One region of the Micromonospora sp. NPDC048986 genome, then DNA from elsewhere that is predicted to be linked to it. Evidence: riboswitches for the same ligand, from Rfam matches in the RefSeq annotation. Region 1 holds a riboswitch; the other holds the start of a gene.
The links. Region 1 has a riboswitch for S-adenosylmethionine ahead of AB0B94_RS17235 (aminotransferase class V-fold PLP-dependent enzyme). Riboswitches for the same ligand answer to the same signal wherever they lie in the genome.

Region 1 (5,930 bases):
CCTCCAGCAGCTCCCGCTCCTCGCGGACGGTTCGCTCCTGGTCTGCGGGTTTGCGGTCCAGGCCGCGCAGCGCCCCGTCGCGCAGCAGGGCCAGCCGGGTCGCGGCGGACTGGTAACCCCGCATCGACCGCACCCCGGCGTCGCCGGCCACCCGCCGCGCCCAACTGCGGGCGGCGTGCCGTCGGCCGAGACTGCTCAGGGCCGCCACCTCGGGTGGGCTGAGCCAGCCGGCGCGTACATAGTCGGGCAGGACCCGCTCGGTGAGCCGCCCCTCCCAGGCGCGCAGCCACAGCGCCAGCCCCACGGTGCCGAAGAAGACCGGCACCATGAGGCCCAGGAAGCCGTACAGCATGATCATGGCTTCGCCGGTGGCCTGGGTCAGCGTGGGCAGCAGGTTCCACGTGCCGTGCAGCATCATCGCCAGCAGCAGGCCGGCGATCGGGGCGAGCACCCGGATGCGCCGGTCGGCCGTCCGGGAGGCGATACCCAACCCCACACCGGTCATCGAGGTGAAAAGGGGATGGGCGAACCCGAACAGCAGGATCCGCAGAATGAAGATCGCGATGACCTGCTGGATGCCGGTGGCCGGGCCGTACCGGTCGGCGCCGGCCGCGTACCCCAACCCGCCCAGGTAGAGGATGTTCTCCACCATCGCGAAACCGACCGCGGAGAGCCCGCAGTAGACCAGGCCGTCGGTGATCCCGGACCACTCGCGGCGACGGAACACCAGCAGCAGGATCGGCCCCAGCGCCTTGGTCAGCTCCTCGATGAACGGCGCCACCAGCACCCCGGTGAGCGCGGACGGCAGGCCCCAGTCGGCGAAGCGGTTGGCCGCGAAGTCGTTGACCGTGAGCGAGGCGGCGGTGGAGACGAACGCCCCCCAGGCGAAGCAGAAGATCAGATACTTCAACGGCTCCGGTTCGTAGCGGTCCAGCCAGAGGAAGCAGGCGACCAGCACCGGCACCGGCAGGATGGCGGCGAGCACCCCGATCAGCAGGGCCTGCACACCGAGCGACTGGCCGAGCGTGAAGACCATGAAGACCGCGCACGCCGCGATCAACAGCACCACCCCGGCCAGCGCCAGGAACCGCCGCCAGCCCAGTCGGCGCAGCGGCATCCGGGGCGTCTCACCCATGGGCGGGACGGCTGACGCAGGCGGGGCGGCGGGCGACTGCGGCAGCGGTGAACCGGGTGGGGTGTCGGCCATGCGGTCAGCGTAGCCATCCGCCGCCGGCTGGTTCGGTCGCATCGGTAGCAGCTATGCTGCCGGCAGGTCACGAGCGCCAGCGTCAAGCCCCGGCTTGCTGGCCGGCAACCCTCGTCGAGTTCGCGGTGGGGTGCCCCGGGTGATGACCGGGCCCAGCCCGATCGGTGTGCTGGGCAAGCGCGGACCCCGTCCCGATGTCGCACCCGGGGTCCCTGACCCCGGAGGTTCCGGCGTGTCCGTCACTCTCGTCCCCTCGCTGCCCAGCCTGCCCACCGTGCCGTCGGTGCCGTCCGCGCCGCTCGACGTCCTCGGCGTGTCCGGCGAGATCAACCTGGACTACGCGGCCAGTGCGCCGTGCGCGCGGGCCGCCGCCGACGCGGTGGCCGAGCTGCTGCCCTGGTACGCCAGCGTGCACCGTGGAGCGGGAGCGCTGTCGCGGCGTTGCACCCTCGCGTACGAGCAGGCAAGGCAGACGATCGGCGACTTCTTCGGCGCTCGCGCCGACGATCATGTGATCTTCACCCGCAACACCACCGACGCGCTCAACCTGCTGGCGCGGGCCGTGCCGGCCGGCACCACCGTTGTCACGTTCGCCTCCGAACACCATGCCAACCTGCTGCCCTGGCCGCGCGGGTCGGTGCGGCTGCCGGTGCCCAGCGACAGCGACGGGGCGGTACGCGATCTCGCCGCCGCCCTCACCGAGCTGCGCCGGGGCAGCAGCCCGGCGTTGCCGGTGCTGGTGGCGGTGACCGGTGCGAGCAACGTGACAGGTGAGCGGTGGCCGGTCGCCGAACTGGCCCGGGTGGCCCACCGGCACGGTGCCCGGATCGTGCTCGACGCCGCGCAGCTCGCCCCGCACGCCCCGGTCGACCTGCTCGCGCTCGACGTCGACTACCTGGCCGTGTCCGGCCACAAGCTGTACGCGCCGTTCGGCGCGGGCGTGCTGATCGGTCGGGCCGACTGGCTGGACGCCGCCCCGCCCTACCTGGCCGGTGGTGGGGCCACCAGCCACGTCGGGCCGGCCACCCACGACGTGACCTGGGCGACCGGCCCGGCCCGCCACGAGGGCGGCACCCCGAACCTGCTCGGAGCGGTCGCGCTGGCGGCGGTGTGCAGGGCCCTCGACGAGGCGGACCAGGGCGCGCTGGCCGCCCACGAGCAGGCCCTGCTGACCCGGCTACGGACCGGCCTCGCCGCCCTGCCACACGTCGTCGAGCTGCGCACCTTCGGCCCGGACGCGCCCCGGGTCGGCATCGTCTCGTTCGTGGTCGCCGGCCGGGACTCCACCGAGGTGGCCACCCGGCTGGCCGCCGAGCACCACATCGGCGTACGGGACGGGTTGTTCTGCGCCCACCCGCTGGCCCAGCGTCTGCTCGGCGAGGCGGCGGGTCGTACCGGCCGTCGGGACCTGCCGCCCACCGCGCTGCGTGCCAGCATCGGGCTGGGCAGCACCGCCGCTCAGGTGGACCGGTTGCTCGCGGCCCTGGCCGAGTTGGACTGAGGCCGCCCGGCGGTGGTCGCCGCTCAGCCGACCGGCGGGGCGGTGGGTGGCTTCGGTGTCTCGCCGGGCCCGGCGGGCTCACCGACCGGGCGCTCCTGCTCCCCGAAGGCGGTGCGGATCCACCGGTTCGCCTCCTCCTGCTCGATCCCGGAGGCGACCAGCAGATCGCTCGCTGTGGTGCGGATCTGGGCGATCACCACGCTGCCGGAGAAGCCCACGCCGTCGCCGTACGCCCGGCCGGCCTCGCTGACCGCCCGCAGCGACCGTTCCCGGGCCTTCTCCGGCTCCTCACCGGCGGCGAACTCGTGCTTGAGCAGCCGGACCGACTCGGCGAGGTGCCCGATCGCGTCCGGCATCGGATCGGGCACCGGTTCCTCGTCCTCGACCAACGTGACGGACCGGCGGATCAGCGTGCCGCTGTTGCGCATCGCCCGGTCGATCGGGTCGGCCGCCTCGGCGTAGTGGGTCAGTTCGTCGCGGCGGTGCCAGCGGGCCGGCGAGAGGGTGGCGGTCTCCTTCGCTCCCTCAATGGCCTCGCCCAACGTGGCCAACTCCTCCTTGTTGTTGCGCAGCCTCTCCAGTGCGCCCTGGATGGTGGCGCGGTCCCGGTTGCGCAGCCCGTCGGCTGTGGCGTCGAGCTGGGCGGCGAGCAGGTCCAGGGCGGGGCGGGCGGCCCGGTTGATTACTCGAAGCGGGTTCAGTGGCAGCAACACAGCCGTGACCAGCAGCGCGATCCCACCGCCGAGGAACGCGTCGACGAAGCGGGGGATCTCCAGGTTCTGGGTCGACGGGCTCAGCGTCACGATCAGCACCGCCGTGGCCGCCGCCTGGATGACGATGGCCACGCTCGCACCGGCGAAGATGGTGAGCAGGATCGCCACCGTGACCACCAGGCCGAGCTGCCACGCCCCGGTGCCGAGCAGGTAGATCAGGAGGTCGCCGACGGCCACCCCGACCCCCACCCCGACGATCAGCTCGATGGTCCGGCGGAACCGCTGACCGACCGACGCGGCAAGGGTGCCGACCGCGGAGATCGGCGCGAAGACCGGTTGCGGGTTGCCGAGCACCTTGTGCGAGATCAGGTACGCGAGCCCGGCGGCCAGCCCGGCCTGCACGGCGAGTCCGCCGGCCATCCGTACCCGGTGCAGCCGATCGTGCAGGGTGGCCCGGCTGCGGTGGCGCAGCTGTTCGGTGGCCTCGGCGATCCGCGCGCCGTCGATGTCCACCAAACCGTCGCGCAGCGCGGTACGTCGCACCATCGGCTGTCGCTTGTCCCGGGCCACGGCCATGGGCGCGACTACCCGTGGTGGGCCCGCTGAACCCTCCCTTCGGGCGCGTCGAGGGAGGATGCGCCAGACTCGGGCGGTGGTTGATCTGTTGGACCGATGGCGGGCGGCGGCCCGGGGTGCCGGCGCGAGACCCGATCCGGATACCACCCGGGTCGGCGAGCAGGTGATCGTCCGGTGGCGGGAGCCGCACCGGCACTACCACACGCTGGCCCACCTGACGGCGGTGCTCGATGTGGTGGACCAGCACGCCGACCTGGCCACTCGGGCCGACGCGGTCCGGCTGGCGGCCTGGTTCCACGACGCGGTCTACGACCCCCGGGCCGCCGGCGACGCCAACGAACGGGACAGCGCCGCGCTCGCCGAGAACATGCTCACCGGGCTCGGGGTGCCGGCGCCCACCGTGTCCGAGGTGCGCCGGTTGGTGCTGCTCACCGCCGGGCACGCTGTGGCACCGGGCGACCGGGACGGGGTGCTGCTCTGCGATGCGGACCTGGCCGTGCTGGCCGCGCCGCCGGCCCGCTACGAGCGTTACGCGGCGGCGATCCGCCGGGAGTACGCCCATGTGCCGGAGCCGGCCTTCCGGGTTGGGCGGGCCGCCGTGTTGACCGGCCTGCTGTCGCTACCCGCGCTGTTCCGGTCGCCACGGCTGGCGAGCCGGTGGGAGGAGCCCGCCCGGGACAATGTGCGCCGCGAGCTGGCCACCCTCACCGGGGCGCCGGGGAACGCCTGTTGACCAGGTGCTTCGGCCGACGCAGGTCGGCGTCGCGGAGCAACCGGACCAGTTCCCGGCTCGGCACCACCTGGGCACCGAGCCACACCGCCGCCGCGAACCGGTCGGCCGGAATGTCGTAGTGGTCCCGATCGAAACCGCGCCGGGGCGCGCCCAGCGCCTCGGCGAAGGCGTGCAGCTCGGCGTACGAGACGTCACTGATCAGGTGCGACCAGAGCCGACCGCGCCACGGCCAGGCCGGCCGGTCCAGGTAGAGCATGGTGCCCAAGTTATCCCGGCCAGTCGATCATGTTGATGATCGCCGGTCGGCGACCTAGCCTCGGCTGCATGGCCCCCACCGCGCTCCTCGACGACCTGCGCGCCGCGCTCGGTGACGACGCCGTGCTCACCGACCCGGACCTGCTGCGCATGCACCAGCGCGACGAGGCCGACCTGTGCGCCGCGGGCGTCCCGTTCGTGGTGACCCGCCCACGCGACACCGAGCAGGTGGTCGCCGTGATCCAGGCGGCGGCGCGGCACGGCGTGCCGGTGGTGCCGCAGGGCGCGCGGACCGGGCTGGCCGGCGCGGCGAACGCGGTGGACGGCGCGGTGGTGCTCAGCACCGTCGCGATGAACGAGATCCGGGAGATCGATCCGGTGAGCCGGATCGCCGTGGTCCAGCCGGGGGTGGTCAACGCGGCGCTGGCCGGGGCGGTGGCCGAACAGGGCCTCTGGTACCCGCCGGACCCCGGCTCCTGGGAGTCGTCCACCATCGGCGGCAACGTGGCCACCAACGCCGGCGGCATGTGCTGTGTGAAGTACGGAGTGACCACCGAGTACGTGCTCGGCCTGGAGGTGGTGCTCGCCTCCGGCGAGGTGCTGCGCACCGGTCGGCGTACGGCGAAGGGGGTGGCCGGCTACGACCTGACCCGACTGTTCGTCGGTTCGGAGGGCACCCTCGGCGTGATCACCGAGGTGACCGTCGCGCTGCGGCCCGCCCCGGCCGACTCGCTGACCCTGGTGGCGGTCTTCGGATCCACCGCCACGGCCGGCGCGGCGGTGGCCGAGATCGCGGCTCGCGGGCTCACCCCCAGCCTGCTGGAGTTGCTGGACCAGACCCACCTGCGGGCGATCGAGGCGTACCAGCCGATGGGGTTGCGGACCGACGCGCAGGCCCTGTTGCTGGCCGCCGCCGACACCGGCTCCCGGGCGGCGGACGACCTG
Region 2 (5,930 bases), on a different contig from region 1:
ATCCGACCCGAGGACCCGGGCGACTTGCCGGTTTCCGCCGGAACCCACCGGCGGGTGCGGTCAGATGGAAGCACCGGCGCGTGCACCGTCGGCAGTGGTCCGAGGGGGGGTATGCGTGGAGGCGCTCATCCTGATCGTGGCGCTGGGCGTCACAGTCCTCGTCGGCACCACCCTCGGCGGCCGGTACCGGGTGGCCCCGCCGGTTCTGCTCATCGCGTTGGGCGTACTGCTCGGACTCACGCCGCCGCTGTCCGAGGTCACCCTGGAACCCGACCTGGTCCTGTTGATCTTCCTGCCGGCGATCCTGTACCGGGAGAGCCTCACCATCAGCCTGCGGGAGATCCGGGCCAACCTGCCCGTGATCGGGCTGCTCGCCGTGGTGCTGGTGGTGCTCACCATGGTCACTGTGTCGTTCGCCGCGCAGGCGTTCGGGGTGAATCCCGCAGCCGCCTGGGTGCTCGGCGCGGTCCTCGCGCCGACCGACGCCGCCGCGGTCACCGGCCTGGCCAAGCGGCTGCCCCGGAAGCTGCTCACCACCCTGCACGCGGAGAGCCTGATCAACGACGGTACGGCGCTGGTGGTCTTCGCGGTGGCGGTGGGTCTGCTCAGCCACAGCGCCGACCCGGGCGTGCTGGGCGTCGGCGAGGAGTTCGTCGGCGCCAGCGTCGGCGGTGTGACAGCCGGTCTGCTGGTGGGGGCCGCCGTGGTGCTGATCCGCAAGCGGCTCGACGATCCGCTGCGCGAGGGCGCGTTGAGCGTGCTGACACCGTTCGGTGCCTTCCTGCTCGCCGACTCGGTGCACGCCAGTGGGGTGCTGGCGGTGGTGGTCGCCGGCCTGGTGTTGGCCTACGCCGGCCCACGGGTGATCCGGGCCCGGTCCCGGGTGCTGGCGTACGCGTTCTGGGACCTGTCCACCTTCCTGATCAACGGCGGTCTGTTCGTCCTGCTCGGCACGCAGATTCCCCGCGCGGTGCGGGGCATCACCAGCACCTCGCCCGGGCGGGCTCTGGTGATCGTGCTGGTGGTCACAGTGGTCGTGATCGGCACCCGGCTTCTCTTCGTCTACCTGACCGCGCAGGCCGCGAGGCTGCGGCGGCGCCGCATCATGGACCCGAGCCAGGGGCCGTCGAGCTGGCGGGTGGGGACCGTCGCGGGCTGGTCCGGTTTCCGGGGCGCGGTCTCGCTGGCCGCCGCCCTGGCCGTTCCGACGGTGATGGTCGACGGTCGACCGGTGGTCGAACGCGATCTGATCATCTTCGTCACCGCGCTGGTGATCGTCCTGATCATGCTGCTTCAGGGCACCACACTGCCGTTGGTGGTCCGCTGGGCCGGGCTGAGCGGCGACCCGGAACGCGTCGACGAGGCCCGCAACGCCCGGCGGCGCGCCACCGAGGTGGGCCTGGCCGCCCTACCGCGGGTAGCTGCGGAGATCGGTGCCCAGGATGACTCGGTGCGTCGGCTGGAGGCCGAGTACCGGCGGCATCTGGCGGACCTCAACGAGAGCGGCGGGAACACCGCCGAGGAGCGCCGGCTGGAACGCCGACTGCGCCTCGGCGTCCTCGCCCACAAGAGGCGGGAGGTCACCCGACTGCGCGACAACCGGGAGATCGACGACCTGGTGCTCCAGGAACTCCAGGCCGCGCTGGACAACGAGGAGATCCGGCTGCTGGGGCGAGGACCCAACGAGTGACCCAGGCTCAGAGCACCTGGTCGAGGAACCGGCGAAGCCGCTGATGCTCGGCCCGCTCGAAGATCGCCTCGGGTGGGCCGGCCTCCAGCACCACGCCCCGGTCCATGAAGGCGACGGTGTCGGCTACCTGCCGGGCGAAGCCCATCTCGTGGGTCACCACCACCATCGTCATGCCGGCGGCGGACAGGTCGGCCATCACCCCGAGGACGCCCTTGACCAACTCCGGGTCGAGCGCCGAGGTGGCCTCGTCGAAGAGCATCACCTCGGGCCGCAGCGCCAGCGCGCGGGCGATCGCCACCCGCTGCTGTTGACCACCGGAGAGCTGCGCCGGGCGGGAGTTCGCCTTGCCGGCCAGCCCCACCAGCTCCAACTGGGCCCGAGCGACGGTCTCCGCCTCGTCCGCATCGAGCTTGCGCAGCCGGCGCAGCGCCAGCGTGACGTTGCGCAGCACGCTCATGTGCGGAAAGAGGTTGAACTGCTGGAACACCATGCCCACCCGCTGCCGCAACACGTCCGGGTCGTCGCCCAGCACGCTGCGCCCGTCCAGCAGCACGTCGCCCCGGTCCGGTTCGATCAGCCGGTTGATGGTGCGCAGCAGTGTGGACTTGCCAGACCCGGACGGCCCGATGACGCAGGCCGTCGCGCCCCGCGGCACCGAGAGGTCGACGCCGCGCAGCACCCGGTTCGGTCCGAAGGCGAGGTGCACGTCGCGTACGTCGAGGCTGACCGAGGTCGTCGTGGCGGTGGTCATCGCCGATCTCCTTGGGTCGCGGCGTACGACAGGATGTCGTCGTCCTCTTCGGTCGACACGGTGGCCGGCCGACCGTTGCGCAGCCGCCTGTCGATCCAGTTGACGACGTGCGTCAGCGGAACTGTCAACGCCAGGTAGCAGAGCCCTGCCAGCAGCAGTGCCGACTCGTTGCCGGTGGTGGCCGCGTAGTCCTGCCCGATCCGGAACAGCTCCCGCTGGCTGGCCACCAGGCCGAGGAAGTAGACCAGGCTGGAGTCCTTGATCAGCGCGATGAGCTGGTTCACCCAGGCCGGCAAGACCCGCCGGATGCCCTGCGGAATGATCACCAGCCGCATCGAGTCGGCCCAGGAGAAGCCGAGCGCCCGGGCACCTTCCAACTGGGCGGCCTCCACCGACTGGATGCCCGAGCGGAAGATCTCCCCGATGTACGCGGCGGCGATGAGCGACAGCGCCAGGATGCCCAACGGGTAGGGATCCGGCCCCCAGACCTGCATGCCCAGCGGGGCCAGCCCGACGCCGATCAGCAGGATCGTCGCCGCGGCCGGCAGCCCCCGGAACACGTCGGTGTAGACCCGTGCCGGCCAGCGCAACCAGCGGCTGCGGGAGATGCCCGCGACGGCCAGCAGCAGGCCCAGCACCGAGCCGAGCAGGGCGGCGGAGACCGCCAGGATCAGCGTGTTGGGCAACCCGACGGTCAGCATCTCGGGCAGCGCCTCGCGCATCGCGTCGGCGTCGAAGAAGGTCTCCCACAGGGTGCTCAACGGATCCATCGGTCGCTCCTCCTACCGCCCCGCTCGCTCGTCACCGGCTCAGGAAGCGGTCGACGCGGACGCCGACGGCCCCGTCGGCACAGCCGACACCGACGGCGTGGCCGACGCGGACGGGGCCTTCACCGTGCCGCTGCCCGGTGTGAAGTCCGCCGGGATCGGCCGACCCGGGTAGTACTGCGCCTGCAACCGGCTCCAGGTGCCATCGGCGATGACCTCGTCGAGGCTCTTGTTCAGCGCCTCGCGCAGCTTGTCGTTCCCCTTGGCCACCGCGTACGCGGTCGGTGCCGGGCTGAGCTGCTTGGCCGCCACGGTGATCTTGCCGTTGCTGTCGGCGGCCGACTTCTCGCCGATCTCCGCCGGCGCGATCCAGGCGTCGGCGGTGCCCGCCTTGAGCTGGTTGATCGCACCGTTGTAGTCCGGCACCCGCACCGGGTTGAGCTGCTTGCCGGTGGCGTAGTCGTCCTGGACGGTGCCCTGCACCACCACGACCCGCTTGCCGGTGAGCTGGTCGAAGCCGGTGATCGGCGAGCCGGCCGGGACGTCCAGGCCGAAGTAGCCGAAGTCGTAGCCGTTGCCGAAGTCGACTGTCTTCTTGCGGGCCTCGGTGATGGTGATGGAGGAGCTGCCCACGTCGAACTTGCGGTTGTTCACCTGGCTGAGCAGCGCGGAGAAGTCGGTGCCGACGAACTCGACGGTGAGGCCGAGCTTGCCGGCCACGGCGGTCAGCAGGTCGTTGTCGAAGCCGGTGAACCTGCCGTCCTTGAGGTACACGTTCGGCGGGGCGTCGGTAAGCGTTCCGGCGCGCAGCACACCCGCCTGGGCCAGGCGGTACGGGTTGGCGGTGGCGTCGGACGAGCTGTCGTCGCCGCAGGCGGTGAGGGTGGTGGCGGCCAGGATCGTGGCCGCGCCCAGGGCGGCGGCACGGGTCAGGGCAGGAAGGAATCGCACTGGTGTCTCCGAGTGTGGTGTCTGGGCGCGCACGTGCGCCACCGACGGCACGCCCGATGGGCGTACCGGTGGGAAAGGAGCTGGGGAAGGGGGTGCTAGAGCGCGGTGCCGCGACGACAGGCGGCGCTGCACATTCGCATCATGTCCACGTGCCGCCGCCGGATCAGTGCGGGCGAGGGTCGACCGGTGCGGGAGTCCGCGACGTCGGTCGGTGGGGTGGTGCGGAGGATGCGCATGGTTCTCCCGGGTCTGTGCTGACCTGGGTGCCAGGCCACGCTTGCACCGACGTCCTGCCGGTGCCTGGTCTTCACCCGGGGCACCCCACCGCGGAGGAGGGTTGCCGGCCAGCGAGCCGGGGCTTCGCGCTGGCGCTCATGACCTGCGCCGAGGCTAGCAGCACGAACGGGTGGATCGTCCAGTCGGTATGACCACGCTCACTGTGCGCGACGGCTGTCGACTCGCAGGTCAGCCGGCGTGCACGTGCGGTCGACGGTGCGGGTCGGGCTCCTGGCGGCGCAGGATCTCCCGGGTCACCGAGGCGATGGCGCCCTGTCCGAACGCCAGGTAGCGCAGGAAGTTGCGGGTTGGGCCGCCCTCGGACCACTCGAAGTAGATGTGGGGGCGGTGACGGCTGCGGTCACGGATCTCCAGCAGCAGGGCGGCGAGCGCGGTGGGCACCGACGAGCTGGCCAGGCTGAGCACCGGGAAGCGGCCGTCGACCACGCTGCCGCGGACCAGCAGCTCGGTCTCGAAGTCGGACGGGTCGGTGACAGTGACCTCGACGAAGATGACGTCGCTGTCGTCGGGAAAGTCGTTGTCCGCCATGGTCTGCGCCAGCTTCGCGTGGTACTCCACCTCGTCGCGCCGGTCGGGTTCGTGCGCGATGAGGCGGATCCGCCGTCCGGCGCGTTCGTCGATCATCCGGGCCGCGGCGTGGTCCAGCTCGACGTGGTCGACGCGCAGCTCGTAGGCCCGCATCAGCCGGGACAGCGCCGACACCAGGATGATCCCGCCGATGAAACAGCCCGCGATCTTGACGCCGCTCGGGCGCTCCACCACGTTCGCCAGCGTGGTGTAGACGAAAATCACCGCGATGACCCCGAACGCGATGGTGCGGCCGCGCTGACGCTGCCGGAGCGCCGCGAGCGTCACCGCCGTCGCGGCCGAGGTGATCAACACCAGGACCCCGGTGGCGTACGCGCCGCCCTGCGCGTCCACGCTGGCCTCGAAGATGATCGTGATCAGGAACGCCACGGCGGTGAAGACCAGCACCAGCGGCCGGACGGCTCGCGCCCAGGTGGGCGCCATGCCGTAACGGGGCAGGTAGCGCGGCACGAGGTTGAGCAGACCAGCCATCGCGGATGCCCCGGCGAACCAGAGAATTCCGATGGTGGACAGGTCGTAGACGGTGCCGAACACCTCGCCGAGGTGGGCGTGCGCCAGGTAGGCCAGCGCGCGCCCGTTCGCCGGCCCGCCCGGCTGGAAGGCCTCCGGCGGAATGAGCACTGTGGTCGTCACACTGCTGGTGATCAGGAAGACGCTCATGATCACCGCCGCGGTGGTGAGCAGCCGGCGGGCGCCACGGATCCGGCCCAGCGGTTGGGCCTCCGAGTCCTGCGGATCACCCCGTACGCTCGGCATGACCGCCACCCCGGTCTCGAAGCCGGACAGGCCCAACGCCAGCTTCGGAAAGACCAGCAGCGACAACCCGACCACCAGCCACGGATCACCGTGCCCGGTGGTCAGCGCGGTGGTCCAGTCACCTACCGCG

Region 2: it holds a riboswitch for S-adenosylmethionine, as region 1 does, so the genes downstream of both, AB0B94_RS22755 (ABC transporter substrate-binding protein) here and AB0B94_RS17235 (aminotransferase class V-fold PLP-dependent enzyme) in region 1, are expected to answer to the same signal.

Annotation. Positions count from the first base shown of each region.
Region 1 is NZ_JBEZFJ010000007.1:316,664-322,593, forward strand. Features, by position in the region: gene AB0B94_RS17230 (PrsW family intramembrane metalloprotease) at 1-1,249, opposite strand, end outside; SAM riboswitch class IV at 1,273-1,393, shown strand; gene AB0B94_RS17235 (aminotransferase class V-fold PLP-dependent enzyme) at 1,464-2,708, shown strand; gene AB0B94_RS17240 (FUSC family protein) at 2,732-3,967, opposite strand; gene AB0B94_RS17245 (metal-dependent phosphohydrolase) at 4,074-4,730, shown strand; gene AB0B94_RS17250 (DUF4031 domain-containing protein) at 4,702-4,986, opposite strand; gene AB0B94_RS17255 (FAD-linked oxidase C-terminal domain-containing protein) at 5,055-5,930, shown strand, end outside.
Region 2 is NZ_JBEZFJ010000011.1:168,614-174,543, forward strand. Features, by position in the region: gene AB0B94_RS22735 (BTAD domain-containing putative transcriptional regulator) at 1-1, shown strand, start outside; gene AB0B94_RS22740 (Na+/H+ antiporter) at 116-1,690, shown strand; gene AB0B94_RS22745 (amino acid ABC transporter ATP-binding protein) at 1,698-2,441, opposite strand; gene AB0B94_RS22750 (amino acid ABC transporter permease) at 2,438-3,211, opposite strand; gene AB0B94_RS22755 (ABC transporter substrate-binding protein) at 3,251-4,159, opposite strand; SAM riboswitch class IV at 4,428-4,539, opposite strand; gene AB0B94_RS22760 (amino acid transporter) at 4,625-5,930, opposite strand, start outside.